Regions from separate parts of the Peribacillus sp. NPDC096540 genome, predicted to be linked through region 2. Evidence: predicted binding sites of a transcription regulator. Region 2 holds the regulator's gene; the other holds the start of a gene.
What was found. The regulator LexA, encoded in region 2, represses DNA repair genes until DNA is damaged. The targets are predictions, from matches to a motif close to CGAACATATGTTCG.

Region 1 (6,863 bases), on a different contig from region 2:
CTCTGAATGCAGGTATTGAACTTTGATTCCAATTTCCTTTAAATAATCAGTTAAGTCTTCAGACATCTTTTTCGTTAAGGTCGTAATTAGTACCCGTTCATTCTTTTTAACCCGCTCCTGTATTTCACCTATTAGGTCATCTATCTGGCCTTCAATTGGTCGTACTTCAATCGTAGGATCTAGCAAGCCAGTAGGACGGATTATCTGCTGAACCATTTCCGGTGTGTGTTCGAGTTCAAATGGTCCCGGAGTTGCCGAGACGAATATAGATTGATGAACCTTTTCTTCAAATTCCTCAAATCGGAGTGGACGGTTATCTTTTGCAGAAGGCAGGCGGAAGCCATGATCAACGAGCACTTGCTTACGAGCCTGATCTCCATTGAACATGCCCCTGATTTGTGAAAGGGTTACGTGTGATTCATCCACAACTAATAGAAAGTCTTCTGGAAAGTAATCCATCAAGGTGTATGGTGTTGCACCTGAGGGACGGAGGGTTAAATGGCGTGAATAGTTCTCGATACCCGAACAAAAACCCATTTCCCGCATCATTTCTAAATCATAACGGGTCCGCTGCTCCAAGCGCTGAGCTTCAAGCAGTTTTTCATCCTCCCGCAATTCCTTCAATCGTACTTCCAGCTCTTCTTCGATATTTTGAACGGCGATCTTCATTTTCTCTTCACGAGTTACGAAATGGGAAGCTGGAAAAATGGCGATATGTTCCCGTTCACCAGTAATCTCACCGGTTAGGGCATCGACTTCACGAATACGATCAATCTCATCCCCGAAAAACTCGACCCGTACACAATGTTCATCGCGGGAGGCCGGGAAAATTTCGACCACGTCACCACGAACCCGGAAAGTCCCCCGTTGAAATGCAATATCATTCCGCTCATATTGAATGTCCACAAGTCTGTGCAACAATGCATTTCTATCTATCTCCATGCCTGTGCGGAGAGATACCACCATCTCCCGATACTCTTCTGGAGAACCCAATCCATAAATACAAGAAACACTGGCAATGATGATCACATCTTTTCGTTCGAACAAAGAGGATGTCGCCGAGTGACGTAGTTTATCAATCTCATCATTGATACTTGCATCTTTTTCAATGAATGTATCAGTGGAAGGCACATAGGCTTCTGGCTGGTAGTAATCGTAATAGCTAACAAAGTATTCAACAGCATTATTAGGAAAAAACTCTTTGAACTCACTATAAAGCTGCCCTGCCAGCGTTTTATTGTGGGCAATGACAAGCGTCGGTTTATTGATTTGTTGAATTACATTAGAAACGGTAAATGTTTTCCCTGTACCCGTTGCTCCCAACAATGTCTGCATTTTCTTTCCTTCTTTTACACCATCGACAAGCTTTTCTATTGCCGCAGGTTGATCTCCTTGAGGAGAGTATTTTGAGACTAACTCAAACTTATCCTTCACCAAGCATAGCCTCCTACTGAAATATTTTTATATAAAATAAGGGATATACTATATCCCTTCTATTTATTCCGGTTTAAGTAAGTATATATACACATTCTACCACAATAGCCTCAAAACAAACCAGCAAAAAGCGAACGTCCATTCTATTTTTAGTTTTTATATTCTTTAGATGCCAAGAGTGATAACAAGAAGAAGTACAAAAAAAGCACCTTTATGTCAGGCGCTCTTTGATGTTCGTTTCATCATTCTTTTTGACAACCAAAATCCCACTGTCAGTGACAGTGCGTCAACGATGATTAATAAATTTGTATGCGTATAACCTTTATATGCAGAAGCTGTAATCAACGCAACTGTTAAAACAAGACCCACGATATAATTATAGGTGACCCTTGAAAAAAGCATAACAAGTAGACAAGGAAAGAAAAGGGCAGAAAGGAATTTAATCATTTTTTCATCTCCTTTATAAGAGAAAAATAGAATAGTTTCAGTTTAAATGATTCTGAAGTTTTTTGCCAATCTATTTCCTACTATATTTAATAATTGTTCGAAAGGTTGCTCCACCACGTTTACAAATGTTTTTCTAATAAGAAAAGAGACAAACCCCTTCTAAGAAGGAAGTTTGCCTCTTTTCCACCTGTTAATACGGATCTGAGTCATGTCCTTTTCTAGCTCCTTCCTCTGGTTTATCCGTCCCTCCCATAGGTTTTGAAGACTCTGTATGTTTTGAAACTGAATCTAAACCTTCTTTCAGTCTGCGACCGTATTCTTCATCAGCCTCCTCTGCAAGAGCAACCATTTTTTCCTGAATGCGTGGATCTGCAGGAGCTAATGCTGACACAAGATTGGAGATTAATTCATCTCTTTCCCAATCTTCAAATTCACGGAATGTTTCACCAGCCTGTTTCGTATTGCTTTGGCGATCAATTGTTTCTCGAACAAGTTTTCCTTCTATAAAAGGTGTATACTCTTTGCCGGTTTGCTTGGCTTCTTTTAAACCGCCTACAGTTGATGGTTCGTAGTTGATATGAGGACTTTGATCTCCTCTGCCAACTTCATATTGCATTTGTCCACCAGTTTGATTGGTTGCTGTTGGTTTTTTCGGTGCATTAATCGGTAATTGAAGATAATTTGCTCCTACACGGTGACGTTGTGTATCAGAATACGAGAACGTACGCCCTTGTAACATCTTGTCATCCGAGAAGTCTAGTCCATCTACTAGGACGCCCGTACCGAATGCAGCCTGCTCCACTTCAGTGAAATAGTCCTCCGGATTTTTATTCAATACCATCGTACCAACATGCAGCCATGGGAATTCATCTTTTGGCCAAATCTTTGTATCATCTAGCGGGTCGAAATCCAATTCAGGGTGATCATCATCACTCATAATCTGTACGTTGAGATCCCATTCCGGATATTCCTCACGTTCGATTGCTTCATATAAATCCTGTGTGGCATGATTGAAGTTCGTAGACTGAATTTCATTAGCCTCTTTCTGTGTCAAGTTCTTGATCCCTTGTTTAGGTTCCCAGTGATACTTAACAAGGACTGCTTTGCCCTCTTCATTCACCCATTTATAGGTATTAACACCAGATCCCTGCATCATGCGGTAGTTAGCAGGAATGCCCCAAGGGGAGAACAAAAACGTAATCATATGAAATGTTTCTGGAGAGCTTGAGCAAAAATCAAAAATTCTTCTCCCGTCCTGTATATTCGTGACCGGGTCGGGCTTAAAAGCGTGAATCAAATCCGGAAATTTCATGGCATCACGGATAAAGAAAATTTTCAGGTTATTTCCGACAAGATCCCAGTTTCCATCTTCTGTATAAAATTTAACAGCAAATCCACGGGGGTCACGTAGGGTTTCTGGTGAAGTCCCTCCATGAATTACAGATGAAAACCTGACGAATACTGGTGTTTTTTTACCCTCTTCCTGAAATACCTTAGCTCTCGTATATTTTGAAATCGGCTCGTCCCCTGCTTTGCCAGTCGGAACAAAATAGCCATGGGCGCCTGCACCGCGGGCATGCACGACCCGCTCTGGAATCCGTTCTCTATCAAAGTGACTAATCTTCTCCAGGAAGTCGTAGTTCTCTAGTGTACTTGGGCCTCTGTTGCCGACCGTTCGGATACTCTGGTTATTAGTGATGGGGTGCCCTTGTCGGTTTGTTAACATTTTTTCAGACTTATCATTTGTTTTTTTTGATTTTCCAAACAAAATATTTCCTCCTTTACTAATAAAATCCACAATACACTTTACCTTCCCCTAATCCCCAAATCTTACTCTTCTTTCTTCAACATTATTCAGATAATGTAAGACCAAGTTCTTCAAGATTAAGGAAAAAAGTAGTGTTGGATCGGAGATAAATATAACAGCTTGTTTTCCTAAATAACCTGGAAATTTCCCGTTTTTGTACCGTGGTCTTTCAAGTTTGGGTGTTTCAGATTGTATACTTTGAGTTAAAATTTTTATAATCAATAAAAAGCTTTGAATGGAAATCTATTCTGGACTTACCCCTTTCAAGTAGACAACTAAAAAAGGCTATGCTGCCATCAGGCATGGTTAATGGACACGTTCATCGTTCGTCCATTCCTTGTTCCAGCGATTACCGCACTACTTGGGTGCCGTGCCTTCTGGCCAAGTAAAGTCGCTATTCATGAAGAAAAGAAAGAGCCCAATTAATAAAGACAGTTAGTTTTATTTTATAAAAAATAAAGTATTAAAAGGCCTGCGCCTCATAAAATTGGCACAGGTTTTTTGTGCGTTTTTCAAAATTCAGGAAAAATTCCAGTTGACACTAGTTAGCTAACCTTTTATAATTACATTACGTTCAAATATCTCAAATTAAAGATATATATATTCAAGATTCATATATTAGGAGGAAAAAACAATGACAAATACAAAATGGACAATTGATCCAACCCACAGTGCTATTGAATTTTCTGTAAAACATATGATGATCGCAAAAGTAAAAGGGAGTTTTAATAAATTCGAGGCAAACATTTCTGCAAATCCATCTGACTTAACAACAGCTGAAATAGATTTTACTGTAGATGTGGCAAGTATCGACACACGTAATGCAGACCGAGATAATCATTTGCTTTCAGCTGACTTTTTTGATGTAGAAAAAAACCCGACTTTAACGTTTAAGTCAACGAAAATTGTGAAAACAGGTGATGATGAGTACGATGTGACGGGTGATGTAACCCTTAATGGAATAACAAATGAAGAAACATTCGCTATTACGTTTGAAGGTCAAGGAAAAGATCCATGGGGAAATGAAAAAGCAGGATTTAGCGGAAAAGGGAAAGTCAAACGCAGCGATTATGGTTTAACCTATAATGCAGCATTAGAAACAGGCGGCGTTCTTATAGGCGACCAAATCACACTTACCATTGAAATCGAAGCAGCTAAAGAAGCCTAATAAAAGAAGCAGCTATCCGTTAGGATAGCTGCTTCTTTTATTTTTGATAACGAGATCAGGTATTATAAATATCCTGCCCTATTTCCTGCTCCCTCATATTTTAGCATTTATGAGTTCCTCGTTTTATAAAGTAAGTAAATAAAGTATGGAGCCCCAATACTTGCTGTAAAGACACCTGCAGGTATCTCTAGTGGTGAAAATAAGGTTCGTCCAATCAAATCTGCGATCATAACTAGTATACCGCCGAGCAAGGCTGAAGTCGGTAATAACACTCCAAAACTTGAACCTACCAATCTTCTAGCCATATGAGGAGCCATTAATCCAACAAAGCCAATACCTCCTGCAAAAGCAGTAGAACCACCAATCAAAGCCGTACTGATCATCAATAATGTAAATCGCTGTTTTTGAACTTGCCCTCCAAGCCCAGTTGCCAAGTCATCACCAAGCTCCTGTAAATTAATATTTCTTGCATAAAGAAAAGCTAGTAAAAGAAATAGGATGGTCCATGGTGCAAGCACGGCGATATTTTGCCAGCTAGAGTTAGACACTGATCCTGTAATCCAAAGGTTTGCCTGGCTTGCTTGATAGATTGGACCAAGAATCATCATCAAAGTAGTGAGGGCTTTCATTAAAGCCATGACTCCTATCCCAATCAATACAAGCCTTATTGGGGGAACTCCATTTTTCCATGCTAAGAAATAAACAAGTAATGCAACAACTGTGGCACCAATAAACGCAGCTAGAGGCATCCAATTAATACTCACTGTTAAAGAATGATTTTTGTCGCTAAAAATAGCCATGAAACCAACAACAGCTACAGTTGCTCCTCCAGTTATTCCTAAAATATCAGGTGAGGCAAGTGGATTTCGAATCATCCCCTGAAGAATCCCCCCTGCTACTGCAAGACCCATCCCTACCAAAAGTGCAACAATAATTCTTGGCAGGCGGAAAGACTGAATCACAAGGCGATCACCCTCAGTTCCTCCTCCAAGGAAGACCTGTAAGACACTCAAAGGGTGAATATTCATTTCACCTATCCCTGTACTGATCACAAACACTAACGCAGTAACCAAAAATAATACAAAAACAACAATAATAGCTTTTTTATCCATTAGGAATGATATTCTTTCATTAAACAAACGAAAGTTCTTATATGACTTCATCGACCGCTGAACCCCTTTCTGGCAATATAAATAAAGAATGGGGTCCCAATAATTGCTGTCATAACTCCGACCGGAACTTCCTGTGGCATCAAAATATACCTTGATATGATATCAGCTGCAAGCAAAAGCACCGCCCCTAAAAGTCCAGCAAAAGGAATCAACCAGCGATGGTCAATACCTACTATAAAACGGGTAAGGTGGGGAACAACAATTCCAATAAAGCCAATTGGACCAGCAACCGCTACTGATCCTCCCGCGAGTAGGATAACTACCAGTCCCAGCACAATTTTAAGAAAAACTATATTTAAGCCAAGGCCTTTTGCAACATCTTCACCCATAGATAACACATTCATTTTTCCAGATGTAATTAAGGCTAGGGCCCATCCAACTGCAAGATACGGAAACACTGCAGTTAAATTTTCCAAACTCCTACCGGAAACTGACCCTGCAAGCCAAAATAAAACTTGCTCTAAAAGTGCTTCATTTGAGACAAGAAGACCTTGTGTTAACGAAGATACCATGGCTGTCATTGCTGCACCAGCCAATGTCAGCTTCATCGGTGTTAACCCACCACGGCCCATGCTACCGATCATATATATACTTACCGCTGCTATAGCAGCTCCAATAAAAGACAGCCAAGTGAATACCTGGAGATTGCTTATTCCAAATATGGTGACACCAGTAACAACCGCCAAGCCAGCCCCAGCATTGACCCCAAATATATCAGGAGAAGCAAGTGGGTTCTTAGTTAGCGTTTGCATTAATACACCTGAGATAGCTAGGCTTGCACCAACTGCAGATGCGATAAGAGCGCGGGGAAATCTTACAGATTGAATAACAATAT
Region 2 (6,863 bases):
TGAAATATCATTTGAATCATATAAAACAACAAGTCTTCCAAGCTGAAGATGTCCAGCTAATGAAGCAGCTTCTGCAGATACGCCTTCCATTAAATCTCCATCTCCACAAATGCTATATGTATAATGATCAACCACATTATAAGAATCACGGTTGTAACTTTCAGCCAAGTGACGTTCGGCCAACGCCATCCCCACTGCCATTGCAATCCCTTGCCCTAATGGTCCTGTAGTCGCATCAACTCCAGCTGTATGGCCGAACTCTGGATGTCCAGGAGTTTTACTACCCCATTGGCGGAAATTCTTCAAATCGTCGATGGATAAGCCATACCCTGACAAATGAAGAAGGCTGTATAACAGCATAGATCCATGACCAGCTGAAAGAACAAAACGGTCTCTATTAAACCAATCTGGATTTTTAGGGTTATGATTCATATATTCAGTCCAAAGTTTATACGCCATCGGGGCTGCACCCATTGGCATTCCCGGATGACCAGAATTAGCCTTTTCAATTGCATCAATCGATAATGTACGAATCGTATTGATAGAAAGTGCATCTAATTTATCTAACATATTGTAAAACATCCCTTCCTGTAATGTACCTCTTTATATTATAGTGACCTGCTTAATATCACAACTAAAATCACTAAAACCTTCCCTAATATTTCAATTTTCTAGTAACTAGAGAAGTCCCATATTTAGGTTAAGCTAAAAAGGAGAATACATACATAAATGCATTCTCCTTTTAATTCTTAAGACCAGAAAGAAGGGCAGCCGATTAAAAGTTCCATCAGATAGCCCCATTCATTAATGTAAGTTTCTTTTTTCCTTAATATTTTTTATCTTTTGAGGCGTGACGTCATTACCTTCCGGATCAATAACTTTCACATGTTCTAGCGTATTGGACATAGACTGTCTGAATGTTTCCAAGTACTCACTTCTCAATTGGGTTTGCTCTTTAGCCTCAACTTCTGTTAAGCCTTCTGCCTTAGCCTTTTTAGAAAGTTCATTAATACGGGCTAGTTTTTCTTTTGATAGCATAATTTCGCTCCTTCTAATGTACGGATATTGTCATGGTATTAAAAAAGAAGAGAAATTACAAGTTCTATGATTGACTTTCAGGTGTATTCTGTTGATATTCTAGAAAGCGCCTGTGAACTGTAGCTTTAGATACATTATAACCAAAACCCCTTAACGTGGCTGCGATTTCTGCAAACGTCAATCCATTTATCCGAAGTTTAACAATTTCTTCAATAGGTATCTCCTTACGGTCTCTTCCAGTAGCATTCCTTTGATTTTGAAGGTTTTTTTGGGGGCGGTATCCCTTTTCCACTGCTCGTAACATCCCGCGTTTAATTTTTAAATTATGTAGTTTCCTTTGATATTCTTCCACAATTCCGACTATTTGGATAACCATGGCATCTGAATCCGATAGCTCCAGTTCCCCGTCATGGGAAAGTGTATAGATTTTAACGCCTTCTTTAAGAACGACATGAAACAAAGCAATTTTTGCATTTCCTCTTCCTAGTCTCGTTTCGTCTTGAATTAATAGAACTTCAGCCTCTTGAGTTTTAAATAGATCAAGCATATCAAAAATACCGTCACGGTTTAATTCGTAACCGCTTGCTTGCTCTTTTATAATAGAGACTACTTCCATATCCATTTTCTCTGCCAATTTGACTAATTCATCTTCCTGCCTTGCTAACGATGTTTCCTGCGACTCTTTTTCCGTACTTACTCTACAATAGATTACTGCTTTCATAATACCCTACCTTTACTACTTACTGCTGACTGGCCAAATTCTGAACAAGTTTCTCACTTTTAACCGGAATGACAATGACTTGGCCAGGTTTAATTGAATCTGCCCTGACTTCGTTGTGCTCTTCTATCCAACCAATGAATTCTTTTTTTGTCAAATCAGCTTCTTCATATTTTTCGGCAATCTCCCATAAGGTATCACCTTCATTTACTTCTATTGAAAGAAAATTATTATTTTGATTTTTGTCTAATGTGCAGGAGAATAAAATTGAAAAGATAAATACTGATCCCGCTAATAGAATCGTATAAATATAATTTTTGTACAACTTTTTCATAGATATCCCTCCAAGGCGAATGTTCGTTCGTATCTTATAACCAGATTATAGTACGAACGTTTGTTTCAGTCAACAACAAAATTCGAACTTATGTTTGTATAGAAATAGGGGCCATGCTATAATAAAGCAAAGAACTTTGGAGAAGAGGTGCACATATGACTAAACTATCAAAACGGCAGCAAGATATTCTTGATTTCATTAAAGAAGAGGTTCGCCAAAAAGGGTATCCACCTTCCGTAAGAGAGATTGGCGAAGCAGTGGGACTTGCATCAAGTTCAACGGTACATGGACATTTATCTCGTCTGGAAAGTAAAGGACTGATCAGACGTGATCCTACTAAGCCGAGGGCCATTGAAATCTTAAACATAGAGGAAGCCAGCACTATACCTAAGACTAATGTCGTTAACGTACCGTTGCTTGGAAAAGTAACCGCAGGCATGCCGATAACCGCCATTGAGAACATAGAAGAATACTTCCCGCTTCCCGAAAGTATGGTTCCGCATGATGATCATGTATTCATGCTCGAAATCATGGGAGAAAGTATGATTGAAGCAGGAATTCATGATGGAGATTATGTCATCGTGAAACAACAAAGCAGTGCCAATAATGGAGATATCGTAGTAGCCATGACTGAAGATGATGAAGCCACGGTAAAACGATTCTTTAAGGAACCGGATTACATACGGCTTCAGCCTGAAAATTCAAATATGGAACCAATTATTTTAAGAGATGTCACGATACTTGGAAAAGTAATAGGCTTGTATAGACAAATACACTAAAAGCGCTAACTGCGCTTTTTTTTGTTTGTCTAATTTATGTCCCATATTCCTTCAATATGCATATGGAAGACTATGTTTTCGTAAATTTTCATTTTTTAGTAGAAATCTTTTATAGGAGTATTTACCTTTTCTTTTTGACATATAATGGCACGAGAATTTTTGACCCTATCTAAAAGGAGATATGACGGTGAAAAAGGGTGGTTAAGGACACTATTGATCCTTTTGAAGGTGAACTAGCCGTTGTAAACGGGGAAACGGAAGACTCTCCAAGAAACTTACTTCCGAAACATGCTCAAATCGTAGACGTTTTGATTTTTTGAATGCAATAAATTTTTAAAAAAAATAGATGGTTTAATAGAAGCTTTGGGAAGATTTACATCCTATTAACAAAAGCCTATTGCGATTATCAAGAACTAGATCGTAAAAATTAAGGGCGAAACATATTAGTCAATATAATATGTTTCGCCCTTATACTTCTTGTTCAACAAATACGCCCTATATTTAAGAAACATGACTTACGTTATTAACAATATAGTATTACTGTTCAATGCCTATTTATTTAATTAGAAGATCGTTTAATTGTATGAAAACGAAGAAGATGCTTTTACTGCATTACTAAAATTGCACAAATATCTATATCCTTAGGTTTCAATTGTAAAATTAAATAAGGTTCCGGCCGAATTTGAATGTACAGTATATTTTATGTTGAGAACCTTAGCAAGGTCTTCGATTACTTTTAATCCGAGTCCCTTATGTTCTTCTCTACAATCAAAACCTTTTCCATTATCTCTTATAGAAATAACACCCTGATGAATGATGACCTCAAGTTTATCAGCGTTTGAATGTTTTAGCGTGTTTTGGAAGACGTTATCAAATAATCTTTGTAGCCATAGATCATGGCTCATCCATACTAAATCTTCATCTAAGGGACGAAAGGATAATTCAATATCATTAATACTATACAAGTAAGCCCACTTTCTCACCATTCCTTTTAACAAATTATTGATATTTACTTCACTTCTCATAATATAAGATGTATCTAATGAGTCGACAGATTCCATATGAACTTCATCTGTTAAATCAGCTATATATTGTATTTGTTGATATAGAGATTCTAGTGCAAGAGTTGGATGTTCACCTTCTAAATAGAATAACTGTAATCGAATGGCTGTTAATGGGGTATTAATATCATGCCTTAATTTATTCAAATATTCCCTTTGTAGACCCTCTTGTTGTTTCATTTCTATTTCCCTGTACGTAGTTCTCTCAATTAATAAATTTACAGAGTGGATAAGTTCCCCAATTTCGTCATCACTTTTAATGTCTATTTTTTCAGGAATGTTTTCATTACTAGCTAAATTCTTGATGGTTTTATTCAGTAAGGTTATCTTATTTAATAATGAATGAATAGATCTAGAAAATAGAAAGGCTAATAAGAGAAAAGATAGGAAAAATAATACATACATAGTTGGATAAGCGAAAGATTCATGAAAGGGAACATTCTGATTCTTAGTGGCAGAGGCAATCTTGTATATTCCTAACGCAATAAAGTTCATGATCAGTAATGATAACGGAACACTGATTATTACTAATGTTAATAATAATTGGTATTTTTTCTTTAGCTTCATTTTTTTATGTAGGTATTCATTCTGTACCCTTCTCCATATATATTTTGAATGATCTCACCTTTATCATCCTTAATTTTTGCTCTGATTTTTTTTATATGGACATTAATGATATTTGGGTTTCTATCTTCAAGCTGCCATAAATAATTGTAGAAATGATCTTTGCTTAAGATTCTATCCCGATTATCATACAAGTAAAAAAATAGTTTACGTTCAATAGCAGTGAAAGCTGCTTCATGATGAGCATTTTGAATATAGACCCGTTTCGTATCTGCATTAATGTATACATGCTTGATTTGTGTGAAAGTACCATAATTATTCTCTAACAGCTTCTGTACTCTTAGTAATAGCTCACGCGGGTCATAAGGTTTGATCAAGTAATCTTCTCCAATGGTTAAACCTTGTAGTTTGCTATCGATATCATTTCGAGCAGACAAAAAAATAACGGGTATGCTTAATCCTAAACCCTTTATTTTCTTAGTAATTTGATAGCCATCTTCACCAGGTAGCATCACATCCATTACGACCATATCTATTTCATTTATTTCGTCAAATACTCCACTGCTGCTGGTTTTCCAGCAGACATTATATTCCTCTCTTTCTAAAATTTTTTTTAATATATCTCCAATCATAAGATCATCTTCAACAATAAGAATGTTATATCCTTTCATTTAAAAACCTTCCGTCTAAAATTAATTTTATCTTTTTTCTATTTTATTGATAAACCCCATGGTAAGCTGGTGTATCTTTTCTGGTGCATAAAGATAAAGAGAGTGTTTCCCATTGATTTTCACTACTTTCGATATGGTGACCTGTTCTGCGAATGCTTTATAGTTTTTGTTCTTCTGTATGGTATATTCCGAGTCTTTATTTTGATCTGTATAAGCAGATAAAAATAGAATAGGCGTATTCTTTGGAAGTTGTAGTTCAGTCGATTTTTCGAATTTTGATAACTTTGTAAGATTTCCTTTTTCATATCTTCATTAAATGCTTTTCTATAAGATATAGCCTTAAAAATTTCTTTTTCTTCTACAGATAAAAACGTTTGTTTTATTACTTCAGGATCATACGTTGCACTCGGAAATAACCTGTGAACACCTATTCCCGTAAGTAGATTCCTTCCTCTTATCATCAAGGAGTCAGCAAGGTTCATTTTATGTGTAACGTAATCTTGGGGCAAGCCAATATCTAGACCGATGATACCTTTGATCTCGTCCGGGTATTTTTGGGCCCAGTAGATAGCTTCTATACCCGAAATAGAGTGAGGCATTAGTATGTAGGGCGGTTTATTCCCACTCTCAACTAAGGCTTCTCTAGTTTGCTTTAAAATGGTATCTATATCTCTTCTGTCGTGAAAAACGTCACTATACCCATAACCAGCCCTTTCCACCACAGCCACTTTATTTTCTTTAGAAAATTTACTATAAAGTCCTTTCATTTCATACACGGGCGAAGCTATACCTGCCCCTGGCATAAACACAAATGTTTCTTTTCCTTCCCCTTCTTCATATACATTGATGTTTTTGTTTTTAATATCGACTAATGTTCCTTTACTTTTTATTAATTCTGATTCCTGATTCAATTGATAATGATGGTAAGTAAAAATTGCTACTCCTATTAACAATGTCGAAACGAAAATGATTACAAGTATTCTCTTAAAGATTCTAAATGCTCTTTTCATAAAAAAATCTCCTTTCAAGTTATATTGAAAGGATAAAATAGAAAAATAAATTTCTAATGAATTTTTCACAAAACTTTTCCTCATACACGCTATGCTTCCATTAAACTCTCAATTGTCCACTAACAATTATTTCAAATTCCTCTAATTTTCACAAGGAGTTCCTCCATTAACATGCCCGTTAGTCATCCATGCAGCACAAAATCAGTGCTGCACCACAGAGAATGAAATTGGTTAGGCAGTGTCAATACTGATACTGACCTTAATCCAGTCAACCCTAATCCATAGACTAATTAATTAACGCTCTCCTCTTTTTTTTAACGATTGAGCAGGGTCTTCTTATGTATTGTCATTTTTCCATTCTTAAAGAAACTTATTTTCATGGTAGTTGAAAAGAAGACAAACAGGAAAGGCGATTTTCTCCAATTGATACTTAATCTTTTTATATACCTCTGCGTAAGCTACTTTCATTGGTCCCTAAGTTGCTTGTTAATCATCTTCTAACTTTTATCTTACGTTAAAGTGATTCAATAAGGGCATCCTTGCTGCTCTCATTCATTTCTCATTAAACTTGTTTTGGTGTAGATGCTTGTGATTGTTGCTGCTTTTATACTTCAATCCGTTCACGATTAACTACATTGTTGTACAGAGTTGCTTTCGTTACACGAGACGCTGTTAATAAAATAAAATC

Region 1: the regulator LexA is predicted to act here: its motif matches at 1,566-1,579, upstream of uvrB (excinuclease ABC subunit UvrB).

The regions. Positions count from the first base shown of each region.
Region 1 covers NZ_JBNNTG010000001.1:169,830-176,692, reverse strand. The annotation lists gene uvrB (excinuclease ABC subunit UvrB) at 1-1,434, opposite strand, end outside; gene ACQKMR_RS00750 (CsbA family protein) at 1,651-1,881, opposite strand; gene ACQKMR_RS00745 (catalase) at 2,072-3,607, opposite strand; gene ACQKMR_RS00740 (YceI family protein) at 4,323-4,856, shown strand; gene ACQKMR_RS00735 (FecCD family ABC transporter permease) at 4,964-6,019, opposite strand; gene ACQKMR_RS00730 (FecCD family ABC transporter permease) at 6,016-6,863, opposite strand, start outside.
Region 2 covers NZ_JBNNTG010000008.1:59,999-66,861, forward strand. The annotation lists gene tkt (transketolase) at 1-570, opposite strand, end outside; gene ACQKMR_RS09825 (DUF896 domain-containing protein) at 805-1,038, opposite strand; gene ACQKMR_RS09830 (YneB family resolvase-like protein) at 1,103-1,759, opposite strand; gene yneA (cell division suppressor protein YneA) at 1,779-2,090, opposite strand; gene lexA (transcriptional repressor LexA) at 2,246-2,869, shown strand; gene ACQKMR_RS09845 (hypothetical protein) at 3,067-3,189, shown strand; gene ACQKMR_RS09850 (ATP-binding protein) at 3,511-4,497, opposite strand; gene ACQKMR_RS09855 (response regulator transcription factor) at 4,494-5,165, opposite strand; partial or broken gene ACQKMR_RS09860 (alpha/beta fold hydrolase) at 5,193-6,175, opposite strand.